Linked DNA regions of Halorhodospira halophila. The protein of the gene in region 1 interacts with the protein of each later gene in a pairwise test. Links are inferred from orthologs where the notes say so. Each region holds a gene or a part of one and is shown in the gene's direction. Other genes may lie near its edges. The genes, in order: CCR79_RS05910, ftsZ and ftsA.

The links.
Region 2: the proteins of CCR79_RS05910 (region 1) and ftsZ interact in binary tests that used the Escherichia coli proteins (3 or more experiments, as listed by UniProt). The link is inferred for Halorhodospira halophila from one-to-one orthologs.
Region 3: the proteins of CCR79_RS05910 (region 1) and ftsA interact in binary tests that used the Escherichia coli proteins (3 or more experiments, as listed by UniProt). The link is inferred for Halorhodospira halophila from one-to-one orthologs.

What each region holds. Positions count from the first base shown.
Region 1 is NZ_NHSN01000016.1:184,752-188,593, forward strand. Bases 531-3,394 are described here. They hold CCR79_RS05910 (rod shape-determining protein), read left to right. Parts: upstream 531-1,372; coding sequence 1,373-2,416; downstream 2,417-3,394. Other genes in these bases: gatA (Asp-tRNA(Asn)/Glu-tRNA(Gln) amidotransferase subunit GatA), read right to left, coding at 531-949; gatC (Asp-tRNA(Asn)/Glu-tRNA(Gln) amidotransferase subunit GatC), read right to left, coding at 966-1,253; mreC (rod shape-determining protein MreC), read left to right, coding at 2,502-3,389. In the rest of the region: more of gatA, read right to left, coding at 1-530; rod shape-determining protein MreD, read left to right, coding at 3,419-3,842. UniProt on the Escherichia coli protein: Forms membrane-associated dynamic filaments that are essential for cell shape determination. Acts by regulating cell wall synthesis and cell elongation, and thus cell shape.
Region 2 is NZ_NHSN01000025.1:375,499-379,248, reverse strand. The notes cover bases 1-2,772. They hold ftsZ (cell division protein FtsZ), read left to right. Parts: upstream 1-692; coding sequence 693-1,853; downstream 1,854-2,772. Other genes in these bases: lpxC (UDP-3-O-acyl-N-acetylglucosamine deacetylase), read left to right, coding at 2,014-2,772; ftsA (cell division protein FtsA), read left to right, coding at 1-644. In the rest of the region: more of lpxC, read left to right, coding at 2,773-2,916; CCR79_RS11110 (phosphoglycolate phosphatase), read left to right, coding at 2,985-3,665; trpE (anthranilate synthase component I), read left to right, coding at 3,670-3,750. UniProt on the Escherichia coli protein: Essential cell division protein that forms a contractile ring structure (Z ring) at the future cell division site. The regulation of the ring assembly controls the timing and the location of cell division.
Region 3 is NZ_NHSN01000025.1:377,725-381,626, reverse strand. The notes cover bases 979-3,902. They hold ftsA (cell division protein FtsA), read left to right. Parts: upstream 979-1,783; coding sequence 1,784-3,022; downstream 3,023-3,902. Other genes in these bases: ftsZ (cell division protein FtsZ), read left to right, coding at 3,071-3,902; CCR79_RS11130 (cell division protein FtsQ/DivIB), read left to right, coding at 996-1,769; CCR79_RS11135 (D-alanine--D-alanine ligase), read left to right, coding at 979-999. Outside these bases: murB (UDP-N-acetylmuramate dehydrogenase), read left to right, coding at 1-88; more of CCR79_RS11135, read left to right, coding at 85-978. UniProt on the Escherichia coli protein: Essential cell division protein that assists in the assembly of the Z ring. May serve as the principal membrane anchor for the Z ring.

The sequences.
Region 1 (3,842 bases):
TGGACGAGGCCTCGGCCGGCGCGATGACGTAGTAGGCCGGCAGGGCCAGCTCCATGTTGGGCAGCTGCACCTCGACGAGTTCGGCGCCCTCGCCCTCAAGCACCTGCAGGGAGGCCTCGACCCGGGAGCGGACGTCGGGATCGAGCCCCTCGCCGAAGAACTCCCGCGGTACGCCGATGCGCAGCCCCTTGATTGAGCGGTTGAGCGACTCGCTGTAGTCGGGCACCACATGGTCGACGCTGGTCGAGTCGCGCTCGTCCAGGCCGGCCATCGGACCAAGCAGCAGCGCCAGGTCCTCGGCAGTGCGTGCGAACGGCCCGGCCTGATCGAGGCTGGAGGCGAAGGCCACCATGCCGTAGCGCGAAACGCGGCCGTAGGTGGGCTTGAGTCCGCAGATCCCGGAGAGTGCCGCCGGCTGCCGGATCGAGCCGCCGGTGTCGGTCCCCGTGGCAGCCGGGGCCAGGCGCGCCGCCACAGCGGCGGCCGAGCCGCCGGAGGAGCCGCCGGGGACCGCGTCCAGGTCCCAGGGGTTGCGCACCGGACCGAAGTAGCTGGTCTCGTTGGACGACCCCATGGCGAACTCGTCCATGTTGGCTTTGCCGAGCATGACCACGCCGGCCTCGGCCAGACGCCGCACCACGGTGGCGTCGTACGGCGCACGAAACGGCTCAAGCATGCGCGAGCCGCAGGTGGTCGCCACCCCGTCGGTACAGAAGATGTCCTTGTGGACCAGCGGCACGCCGGTCAGTGGCCCGGCCTCGCCGGCGCGCAGCCGGGCGTCGGCGGCGTCCGCGGCAGCTCGGGCCTGCTCGGCGGTGACGGTGATCAGGCTGTTGAGCCCGGGGTCGTACGTCTCGATGCGCTTGAGCAGGGCATCGGTGAGTTCACGGCTGGAGACTTCTCCGGCGTGCAACGCCGCGGAGATCTCGGCAACGGTCTTCTGGTGCATGGGTGTTCGGCTTCCGTTACTCGACGACGCGGGGGACGAGGTACAGGCCGGCCTCGACGGCTGGCGCCCCGGACTGATAGTGATCGCGCAGGTTGGGCTCGGTGACCTCGTCCGGGCGCAGGCGCTGCGTGGCATCCCAAGGGTGGGCCATAGGCTCGACGCCCTCGGTATCGACGCTTGCCATCTGCTCGACGAACTCCAGGATCCCCGTCAGGTCGCGGGCGTACCCGGAAACCGCCCCGTCGTCGATCCGGATGCGGGCCAGGTGCGCGATCTGCTGCACCTCATCTGCCTCGATGGCCATAGAGCCTTTCTCCCCATAACTGGCGCGATAGCAGCCGTAAAACCTACCATAGCCCCGAGCTTGCCCAAACCCCGGGGCACTGCTAGATTGAGCCACCTTCGACCTTAGGAACGCTGGGCATGTTTAAGGGTATCCGCGGACTCTTCTCCAACGATCTATCCATCGATCTTGGCACGGCCAACACGCTGATCTACCTGCGCGGTCAGGGCATCGTCCTGAGCGAGCCGTCGGTGGTCGCCATCCAGCAGGATCGCGACGGCGGCAGCAAGCGCATCGCCGCAGTGGGCGCCGAGGCCAAGCGCATGCTCGGCCGCACCCCGGGGACGATCCGCGCCATCCGCCCCCTGAAGGACGGCGTCATCGCCGACTTCACGGTGACCGAGAAGATGCTCCAGCACTTTATCAAGAAAGTGCATGAGGCCCGCTTCTTCAAGCCCAGCCCGCGGGTGCTCGTCTGCGTGCCGTGCGGCTCGACCCAGGTCGAGCGGCGCGCCATCCGCGAGTCGGCAGCCGGCGCCGGGGCCCGCGAGGTGCACCTGATCGAGGAACCGATGGCGGCGGCCATCGGCGCCAATATGCCCGTCGACGAGGCCAGCGGCTCGATGGTGCTCGATGTCGGCGGAGGCACCTCGGAGGTCGCGGTGCTCTCGCTCAACGGCATCGTCTACTCCGCCTCGGTCCGCCTCGGCGGCGATCGCTTCGACGAAGCCATCGTCAACTACGTCCGTCGCAACTACGGGATCCTCATCGGAGAAGCCACCGCCGAGCGCATCAAACAGGAGATCGGTACCGCTTTCCCCGATACCGAGGTCAACGAGATCGAGGTCCGCGGCCGCAACCTGGCGCAGGGCGTGCCGCGCAGCTTCACCCTGAACTCCAATGAGATCCTCGAGGCGCTCCAGGAGCCGCTGTCCGGGATCGTCTCGGCGCTCAAGACCGCTCTGGAACAGACGCCGCCGGAACTCGGCGCCGACGTGGCCGAGCGCGGTATCGTGATCACTGGCGGCGGTGCGCTGCTGCGCAACCTCGACCGGCTGATCATGGAGGAGACCGGGCTGCCGGTGGTCGTCGCCGACGAGCCGCTGACCTGTGTCGCCCGTGGCGGTGGCCGGGCCCTGGAGCTCATGGACGAACGGGGCGCCGATCTGTTCGTCAGCGAATAGACGAACCACCGCAGCTGCAAACCCGGGTGGGGCCTGCGTTAGACTGGCAGGCTCCGCAAGCTGACGCTGCGAGGCTCGGTGAACCATTAAGCCGTTATTCACACAGGGTCCGTCGGCCACCGTGCGCCTGGTGCTGCTGGCCACGGTCTCGATCCTGCTCATGAGCCTGGACCACCGCGAGCACCTCGTCGAGCCGGTCCGCGAGACCGTCTCCGGGGTGGTGTATCCGCTGCGGTTCGTCGTCGACGCCCCCTTCTCCATCGCGGAACGGGTCTCCGAGCGGCTGGCCACACGCCATCAGATCATGGAGGAAAACCGCCAGCTGCGCGACCGGCACCTGGCGTACCAGGAGCGGCTCCAGCGCATGCAGGCCCTGGAGCGGGAGAACGAGCGCCTGCGCGAGCTGCTCGGCTCCTCGGAACGGCTCGAGACCGAGGTGGCCATCGCCGAGCTGATGCGCGTCGAGCTCGACCCCCACACCCACCTGGTCGAGATCGACCGCGGTGCCAGTCAGGGGGTGTTCGTCGGCCAGCCGGTCCTGGATGCCAACGGGGTCATGGGCCAGGTGGACCGGGTCGGACCCCGCTCGGCCAGCGTGCGGCTGATCTCCGACCCAAGCCACGCCATCCCGGTGGAGAACCATCGCAACGGGCTGCGCACCGTGGCTCTGGGCAGCGGCGACCCGCAGCGACTGGAGCTGGCCAACGTGCCGGGCAACGCCGACATCCGCGAGGGTGATCTGCTCACCGCCTCCGGGCTTGGCGGCGCCTTCCCACGCGGCTACCCGGTCGCCGAGGTCACCTCGGTGGAGGTGGAGGCCGGCGAGCCCTTCGCGCGGGTGACCGCCCGGCCGGCCGCGGAACTCGACCGCAGCCGCAAGCTGCTGCTGGTCTCCGTGGCCGACGACCCGGATACGCCCGGCGCCGAGGACGACGCCGGGGCCGCCGACGACAAGAGCGAGGACGAGTCTTGACGGGTCATCGGCCACGCAATGGGGGCGGGGTGATCCTGCTCAGCTTCATCATCGCCCTGATGCTGACCATCGTACCCATGCCGGGCTGGGCGCAGGAGTTCCGCCCGGAGTGGACGGCGCTGATCCTGCTCTACTGGAGTCTGGCGCTGCCTGAGCGGGTCGGGGTGGGCGTGGGGTGGCTCGCCGGTCTATTCCAGGACGCCCTGCTGGGGACCCTGCTGGGCCAGCACGCGCTGGCTTTTGCACTGATCGCCTTCCTGGCCCTGCGCCTGCACCAGCACCTGCGCCTGGTGCCCATCTGGCAACAGGCGGTGGTGGTGCTCGGGCTACTGCTCATCGCCCAGCTGGTGATCTTCTGGATCAACGGCATCATCGGCCGACCAGCCCCGGACTGGCAAGCCTGGGCAGCGATCCTGATCGGCGCCACCATCTGGCCGCTGATCTTCCACATCA
Region 2 (3,750 bases), on another replicon or contig:
ACGACGAGAAGGAGCTGGGCGTCTGCCTCGTCGATATCGGCGGCGGGACCACCGATATCGCGGTGTTCACCGGCGGCGCCATCCGCCATACCGCCGTCATCCCCATCGCCGGGCACCAGGTCACCAACGACATCGCGGTGGCGCTGCGGACGCCGACGCACCACGCCGAGGACATCAAGGTGCGCTACGCCTGCGCCCTGTCGCAGCTGGCCAACCCCGAGGAGAGCATCGAGGTGCCCTCGGTGGGTGACCGGCCGCCGCGCCGCCTGTCCCGCCAGTCGCTGGCGTCGGTGGTGGAGCCGCGCTACGAGGAACTGCTCTCGCTGGTGCAGTCGGAGCTGCGCAAGAGCGGCTTCGAAGATCTGATCCCGGCGGGCATCGTGCTCACCGGCGGTAGCTCGAAGATGGAGGGGGTCACCGATCTGGCCGAGGAGGTCTTCCACCTGCCGGTGCGCATCGGGGTGCCGAAGTTCGTTACCGGCCTATCCGATGTGGTGCGCAACCCGATGTACTCCACCGGCGTCGGTCTGCTCGCCTTCGGCGCGCGCAACCGCGAAAGCGGCATGTCGCCGGCGCTGGCGCAGGACGCCGGGATAACCGCCTTGTGGGGGCGGATGAAGAACTGGTTCAAGGGCAATTTCTAGTCATTTCAGTAATCGCTAGCGTCCGCGACGCTTGAGGAGGGCAGCATCATGTTTGATCTGATGGATACCGCCAATCAGAACGCGGTCATCAAGGTGATCGGAGTCGGCGGCGGCGGTGGCAACGCCGTCCAGCACATGGTTGAGAGCGAGATCGAGGGCGTGGAGTTCATCTACGCCAACACCGACGCCCAGGCCCTGGCCAATACCCGCGCCGGGGTGACGGTGCAGCTCGGTTCCGGCATCACCAAGGGCCTGGGGGCCGGGGCCGATCCGACCACCGGCCGGCAGGCGGCCGAGGAGTCCCGTGACCGCCTTCAGGAAGTGCTCGACGGGGCGGACATGGTCTTCATCACCGCCGGCATGGGCGGTGGCACGGGCACGGGGGCGGCCCCGGTGGTGGCCGAGGTCGCCCGCGAGATGGGCATCCTCGCCGTGGCGGTGGTGACCAAGCCGTTCCCGTTCGAGGGCAACAAGCGCATGGGCGTGGCCCAGGAGGGCATCAAGGAGCTGGAGAACAGCGTCGATTCGCTGATCACCATCCCCAATGAGCGGCTTCTGCCGGTGCTCGGCAAGAACCTGACCCTGATCGACGCCTTCAAGTCGGCCAACGACGTGCTCCATGGCGCGGTGCGCGGTATTGCTGAGCTGATCACCCGTCCGGGCCTGATCAACGTCGACTTTGCCGACGTGCGCACCGTGATGTCCGAGATGGGCATGGCGGTGATGGGCAACGGCGTGGCCTCGGGCGAGGGGCGTGCCCGCGAGGCGGCCGACCGGGCCATCGCCTGCCCGCTGCTCGAGGACTTCAACCTGGCCGGCGCCAACGGTGTTCTGGTCAACGTCACCGGTGGCTACAACCTCTCCATCGGCGAGTTCGACGAGGTCGGCAACGCCGTGCGCGAGTACGCCTCCGACGAGGCGACCGTGGTGGTCGGTGCCGTGATCGACCCCGAACTGGAGGACGAGCTGCGCGTGACGGTGGTGGCCACCGGTCTGGGGCCGGCGGTTCAGTCCGCTGAGGATGTGGCTCGCGTCGCCCAGCAGGCGCAGCCCGGTCCGCGCAAGCACACCGGCGAGGTCGACTACGCGCAGCTCGACCGGCCCACGGTGATCCGGCAGAACGCCGCCAACGAGCGCAAGGAGGCGGATACCGACGGCGACATGGAGTACCTGGATATCCCGGCGTTCCTGCGTCGCCAGGCCGACTGAGGCGCGGCGCGTTTTGTGCGCTGCAATATACTTTTTGGATTTGTTACACTAATATTTCGCGACGTCTCGCCGCTATAAACGGTGAAGGCGGTGTGTCCGGTCGCGCTGGTTGCGGCTGAGCACACATGTAGCCGCATGAGCAGTGGAGCCGAGTCGAGCCATGATCCGTCAACGCACCTTGAAGAACAGCATCCGCGCGACCGGCGTGGGCCTGCACACCGGCGAGAAGGTCTACCTGACCCTCCGCCCGGCTCCGGCCAATGCGGGCATCATATTCCGGCGGACGGATCTCGATCGCGAGATCAAGGCAACGGCCGCTGCGGTGGGCGACACCCGTCTCTCGACCTGCCTGGTCGAGGACGGGGTGCGCGTGTCCACCGTCGAGCACCTGCTCTCGGCGCTGGCCGGACTCGGGATCGACAACTGCTACGTCGATCTCTCCGCCGCCGAGGTACCGATTATGGACGGCAGTGCGGCGCCTTTTGTGTTCCTGGTCCGCTCTGCCGGGATCAAGGAGCAGGAGGCGCCGAAGCGCTTTGTGCGCATCCTGGAGCCGGTCCAGGTCGTCGACGGTGACAAGTGGGTGGCCTTCGAGCCCTTCGAGGGCTTCAAGGTCAGCTTCACCATCGACTTCGACCATCCGGTCTTCCTCGATCAGCACGCCCGGGCCGAGGTGGATTTCTCCTCGACCTCGTTCATCAAGGAGGTCAGCCGGGCGCGGACCTTCGGGTTCATGAAGGAGATCGAGGCGCTGCGGGCTTCCCGTCTGGCCCTGGGGGGCAGCCTGGACAACGCCATCGTGGTCGACGACTACCGGGTGCTGAACGAGGACGGGCTGCGCTACCGGGACGAATTCGTCAAGCACAAGATCCTCGACGCCATCGGCGACCTCTACCTGCTGGGCAGCAGCCTGATCGGCTCTTTCCACGGGCACAAGTCCGGGCACGCCCTCAACAACCGCCTCCTGCGCAAGCTCCTCGAGCACGAGCACGCCTGGGAGGAGGTGACCTTCGAGGAGCTCGACGAACTGCCCATTGCCTACGATCAGCCGGTGGTGGCCTGAGCGCCGCAGCAGCTTGCGGTCCGGGCCGGCCAGCCGGTAGGGTGTAGCTTTCTGCCTGAAAGCTGGCTATGGATCTCTCGCTGACTCGCGCGATTCTCTTCGATCTGGACGGGACGCTGGTGGATAGCGCCCCGGATCTGACCGCTGCCATCAACCAGGTTCTCACCGAGCGGGACCGGTCTCCGGTAACCGAGGAGCAGGTCCGTGGCTGGGTGGGCAACGGCGCCCGACGGCTGGTGGCGCGTGCCCTCACCGGCGAGGACGACGGTACCCCGCCCGACGAGGAACTGGACACCGCCCTGGAGCGCTTCTTCGAGTGCTACGGCGAGGCCGTTTATGTCCACAGTCGCCCCTTCCCCGGGGTTGTGGAGACCGTGCAGGCGCTGGCCCGGGCCGGCATGCGTCTGGCCGTGGTCACCAACAAGCCGCGGCGCTTCGCCGAGCCGATCCTCGAGGGCATGGGCGTGGCCGACGCCATCGATGTGGTCGTCGGCGGCGAGTGCACCGAGGCGCGCAAGCCCGATCCCGAGCCGCTGCGCCTGGCCATGGAGCGCCTGGGCGCGGCGTCGCGGACGGTGCTGATGGTCGGCGACTCGAGCACCGATGTCGAAGCGGCGCACAACGCCGGCATCCCGGTAGTCTGCGTGCCCTACGGCTATCGCCGCGGCGTCGCGCCGGAGGATCTGGGGGCCGACGCCATCGTCGATGACCTCAGCGGCGTGGTCACGCTGCTTCGCGGGGCGGCCTGAGGCGATGAAAGAGCACGAATTCCACAGCCTCGCCGAGGCCGGCTACACCCGTATCCCCCTTATCCGGGAGGTGCTGGCCGATCTC
Region 3 (3,902 bases), on another replicon or contig:
CATGGCGCAGGTCCGGGAGCGGGTTGCTGTGGTGCACGGTGTATGGCTGGAACCCGAGGTTCATGTGATCGGGGAGGTGCGGCCATGACTGGTATCCCGGATCCGCAGCGGGTCGGTCGCGTGGCGGTGCTCATGGGGGGCACTTCCGCCGAGCGGGACATCTCCCTGCGCAGTGGCGGGGCGGTGCTCGCCGCGCTGCAGCGCCGCGGCTACGACGCCGAGGCCTACGACCCCCGTGACCGCGCCCTGGAGGGGCTGCGGGGCTACGACGTGGTCTTCATCGCCCTGCATGGGCGGGGGGGTGAGGACGGTACGGTACAGGGGCTGCTGGAGCTGCTCGGGGTGCCGTACACCGGCAGCGGTGTCCTCGGCTCGGCGCTGGGCATGGACAAGTGGCGCTGCAAACGGCTCTGGCAGGGTAGTGGACTGCCCACGCCGGCGGGTCAGCTGCTCACCAGCGAGTCTCCGGTGCTGGCCGAGGGGCTGGCGTATCCGGTGATCGTCAAGCCGGTCCGGGAAGGGTCGAGTCTGGGCATGACCCGGGTTGACGGGCCGGCGCAGCTGGCCGAGGCCTACCGGGCAGCGGCGGCCTACGACGATACAGTCCTCGCGGAGCAGTGGGTCGAGGGCGAGGAGTACACCGTGGCGCTGCTCGGCGATCGGGCGTTGCCGTCGATCCGGCTGGAGACATCCCACGCCTTCTTCGACTACGCCGCCAAGTACCAGGCCGACGATACCGGGCACCACTGCCCGAGCGGTCTGGGTGCGGACGAGGAGGCGGAGCTCGGCGCGCTGTGTCGCGAGGCCTTTTCCGCCAGCGGCGGCAACGGTTGGGGGCGGGTGGATGTCATGCGGGATGCCGACGGACGCTGGTGGCTGTTGGAGGTGAACACCATCCCGGGCATGACGGATCACTCGCTGGTCCCGATCGCTGCGGCGCAGGCCGGTATCGGTTTCGATGAGCTGGTGGCTCGCATTCTCGGGGAGGCGTTGCCGTGAGCCGCGAAGACTGGAGAGACCTGCTGGGCCGGCAGCCTATGCGCCGCAAGCGGGTCGGCGCCCCGGGGCTGCGGGGCTGGCTCTGGGGTGGAGCGGTGGCGCTGTTGGCCACCGGCGCTGCCGGTATGGCCACCGTGGCGCTTCAGGAGGGGCGGATTCTGCCCCTGGAGCGGGTGGAACTGAGCGCCGCGCCGGAGCGCGTGGCGGACGATGACTTGCGCCAGGCGCTGGCACCGCACTTGCACAGGAGTGTGCTGGGGGTGGATGTGCGCGGCGCCCGGGACGCCCTGGAGGCGCTGCCCTGGGTGGCGGGTGCCGAGGTGCGCCGGGCCTGGCCGGGGCGGATCCAAGTGACCTTGCGTGAGCGCGAGCCGCTGGCGCGCTGGGGAGAGCAGGCGCTGGTCGACCGCGACGGCGGGCGGTTCGAGCCGCGGCCGGCGAGCATCCCGGAGGGGCTCCCGGTGCTGCGCGGTCCGGACGGCAGCGAGGGTGAGATGGCCGGCTTGTTCAGGGAGGTGCAGCAACGACTCGCTGAGCGCGGTGTCAACCTGGTGGCGCTCGGTCTTTCGCCCCGGGGGTCCTGGAGCGCGCGGCTGGAGGGCGGCATTGAGATGGCCCTGGGCCGGCAGCACCCGGGCGAGCGCGTGGAGCGCTTCGCCGCCGTGCTGCCGGCCTTGGAAGAACGACAAGAGGCCCCGATGGAGCGGGTCGATCTGCGCTACCCCAACGGCTTTGCCGTGGCTTGGGGTGCGGCAGACGAAGCGGACTGAAGGCGGAGCAGAGCATGGTGCGAAAGAGCGAAGACAGCCTGTTGGTGGGCCTCGATATCGGTACCTCGAAGGTGGTCGCCATCGTCGGCGAGGCCAAGGAGGAGGGCGAGCTGGAGGTGATCGGTGTGGGCAGCCACCCGTCCCACGGTCTCAAGAAGGGCGTGGTGGTGAATATCGACTCCACGGTGCAGTCGATCCAGCGCGCCATCGAGGAGGCCGAGCTGATGGCCGGCTGCGAGATCCATTCGGCCTATGTCGGGATCTCGGGCAGCCACATCCGCAGCCTCAACTCCCACGGGATGGTGGCCATCCGCGACAAGGAGGTCCGCCAGGCCGATCTGGAGCGTGTCCTCGATGGGGCCAAGGCGGTGGCGATCCCGGCGGACCAGCAGATCCTGCACGTGATCCCGCAGGAGTTCGTCATCGACAGCCAGGAGGGTATCCGCGATCCCCTGGGCATGGCCGGCGTGCGGCTGGAGGCGCGGGTCCACATGGTCACCGGTGCGGTCTCGGCGGCGGACAACATCACCAAGTGCGTCCGCCGCTGCCAGCTGGACGTGGACGACATCGTTCTCCAGCAGCTGGCGGCGAGCCACGCTGTGCTCAGCGACGACGAGAAGGAGCTGGGCGTCTGCCTCGTCGATATCGGCGGCGGGACCACCGATATCGCGGTGTTCACCGGCGGCGCCATCCGCCATACCGCCGTCATCCCCATCGCCGGGCACCAGGTCACCAACGACATCGCGGTGGCGCTGCGGACGCCGACGCACCACGCCGAGGACATCAAGGTGCGCTACGCCTGCGCCCTGTCGCAGCTGGCCAACCCCGAGGAGAGCATCGAGGTGCCCTCGGTGGGTGACCGGCCGCCGCGCCGCCTGTCCCGCCAGTCGCTGGCGTCGGTGGTGGAGCCGCGCTACGAGGAACTGCTCTCGCTGGTGCAGTCGGAGCTGCGCAAGAGCGGCTTCGAAGATCTGATCCCGGCGGGCATCGTGCTCACCGGCGGTAGCTCGAAGATGGAGGGGGTCACCGATCTGGCCGAGGAGGTCTTCCACCTGCCGGTGCGCATCGGGGTGCCGAAGTTCGTTACCGGCCTATCCGATGTGGTGCGCAACCCGATGTACTCCACCGGCGTCGGTCTGCTCGCCTTCGGCGCGCGCAACCGCGAAAGCGGCATGTCGCCGGCGCTGGCGCAGGACGCCGGGATAACCGCCTTGTGGGGGCGGATGAAGAACTGGTTCAAGGGCAATTTCTAGTCATTTCAGTAATCGCTAGCGTCCGCGACGCTTGAGGAGGGCAGCATCATGTTTGATCTGATGGATACCGCCAATCAGAACGCGGTCATCAAGGTGATCGGAGTCGGCGGCGGCGGTGGCAACGCCGTCCAGCACATGGTTGAGAGCGAGATCGAGGGCGTGGAGTTCATCTACGCCAACACCGACGCCCAGGCCCTGGCCAATACCCGCGCCGGGGTGACGGTGCAGCTCGGTTCCGGCATCACCAAGGGCCTGGGGGCCGGGGCCGATCCGACCACCGGCCGGCAGGCGGCCGAGGAGTCCCGTGACCGCCTTCAGGAAGTGCTCGACGGGGCGGACATGGTCTTCATCACCGCCGGCATGGGCGGTGGCACGGGCACGGGGGCGGCCCCGGTGGTGGCCGAGGTCGCCCGCGAGATGGGCATCCTCGCCGTGGCGGTGGTGACCAAGCCGTTCCCGTTCGAGGGCAACAAGCGCATGGGCGTGGCCCAGGAGGGCATCAAGGAGCTGGAGAACAGCGTCGATTCGCTGATCACCATCCCCAATGAGCGGCTTCTGCCGGTGCTCGGCAAGAACCTGACCCTGATCGACGCCTTCAAGTCGGCCAACGACGTGCTCCATGGCGCGGTGCGCGGTATTGCTGAGCTGATCACCCGTCCGGGCCTGATCAACGTCGACTTTGCCGACGTGCGCACCGTGATGTCCGAGATGGGCATGGCGGTGATGGGCAACGGCGTGGCCTCGGGCGAGGGGCGTGCCCGCGAGGCGGCCGACCGGGCCATCGCCTGCCCGCTGCTCGAGGACTTCAACCTGGCCGGCGCCAACGGTGTTCTGGTCAACGTCACCGGTGGCTACAACCTCTCCATCGGCGAGTTCGACG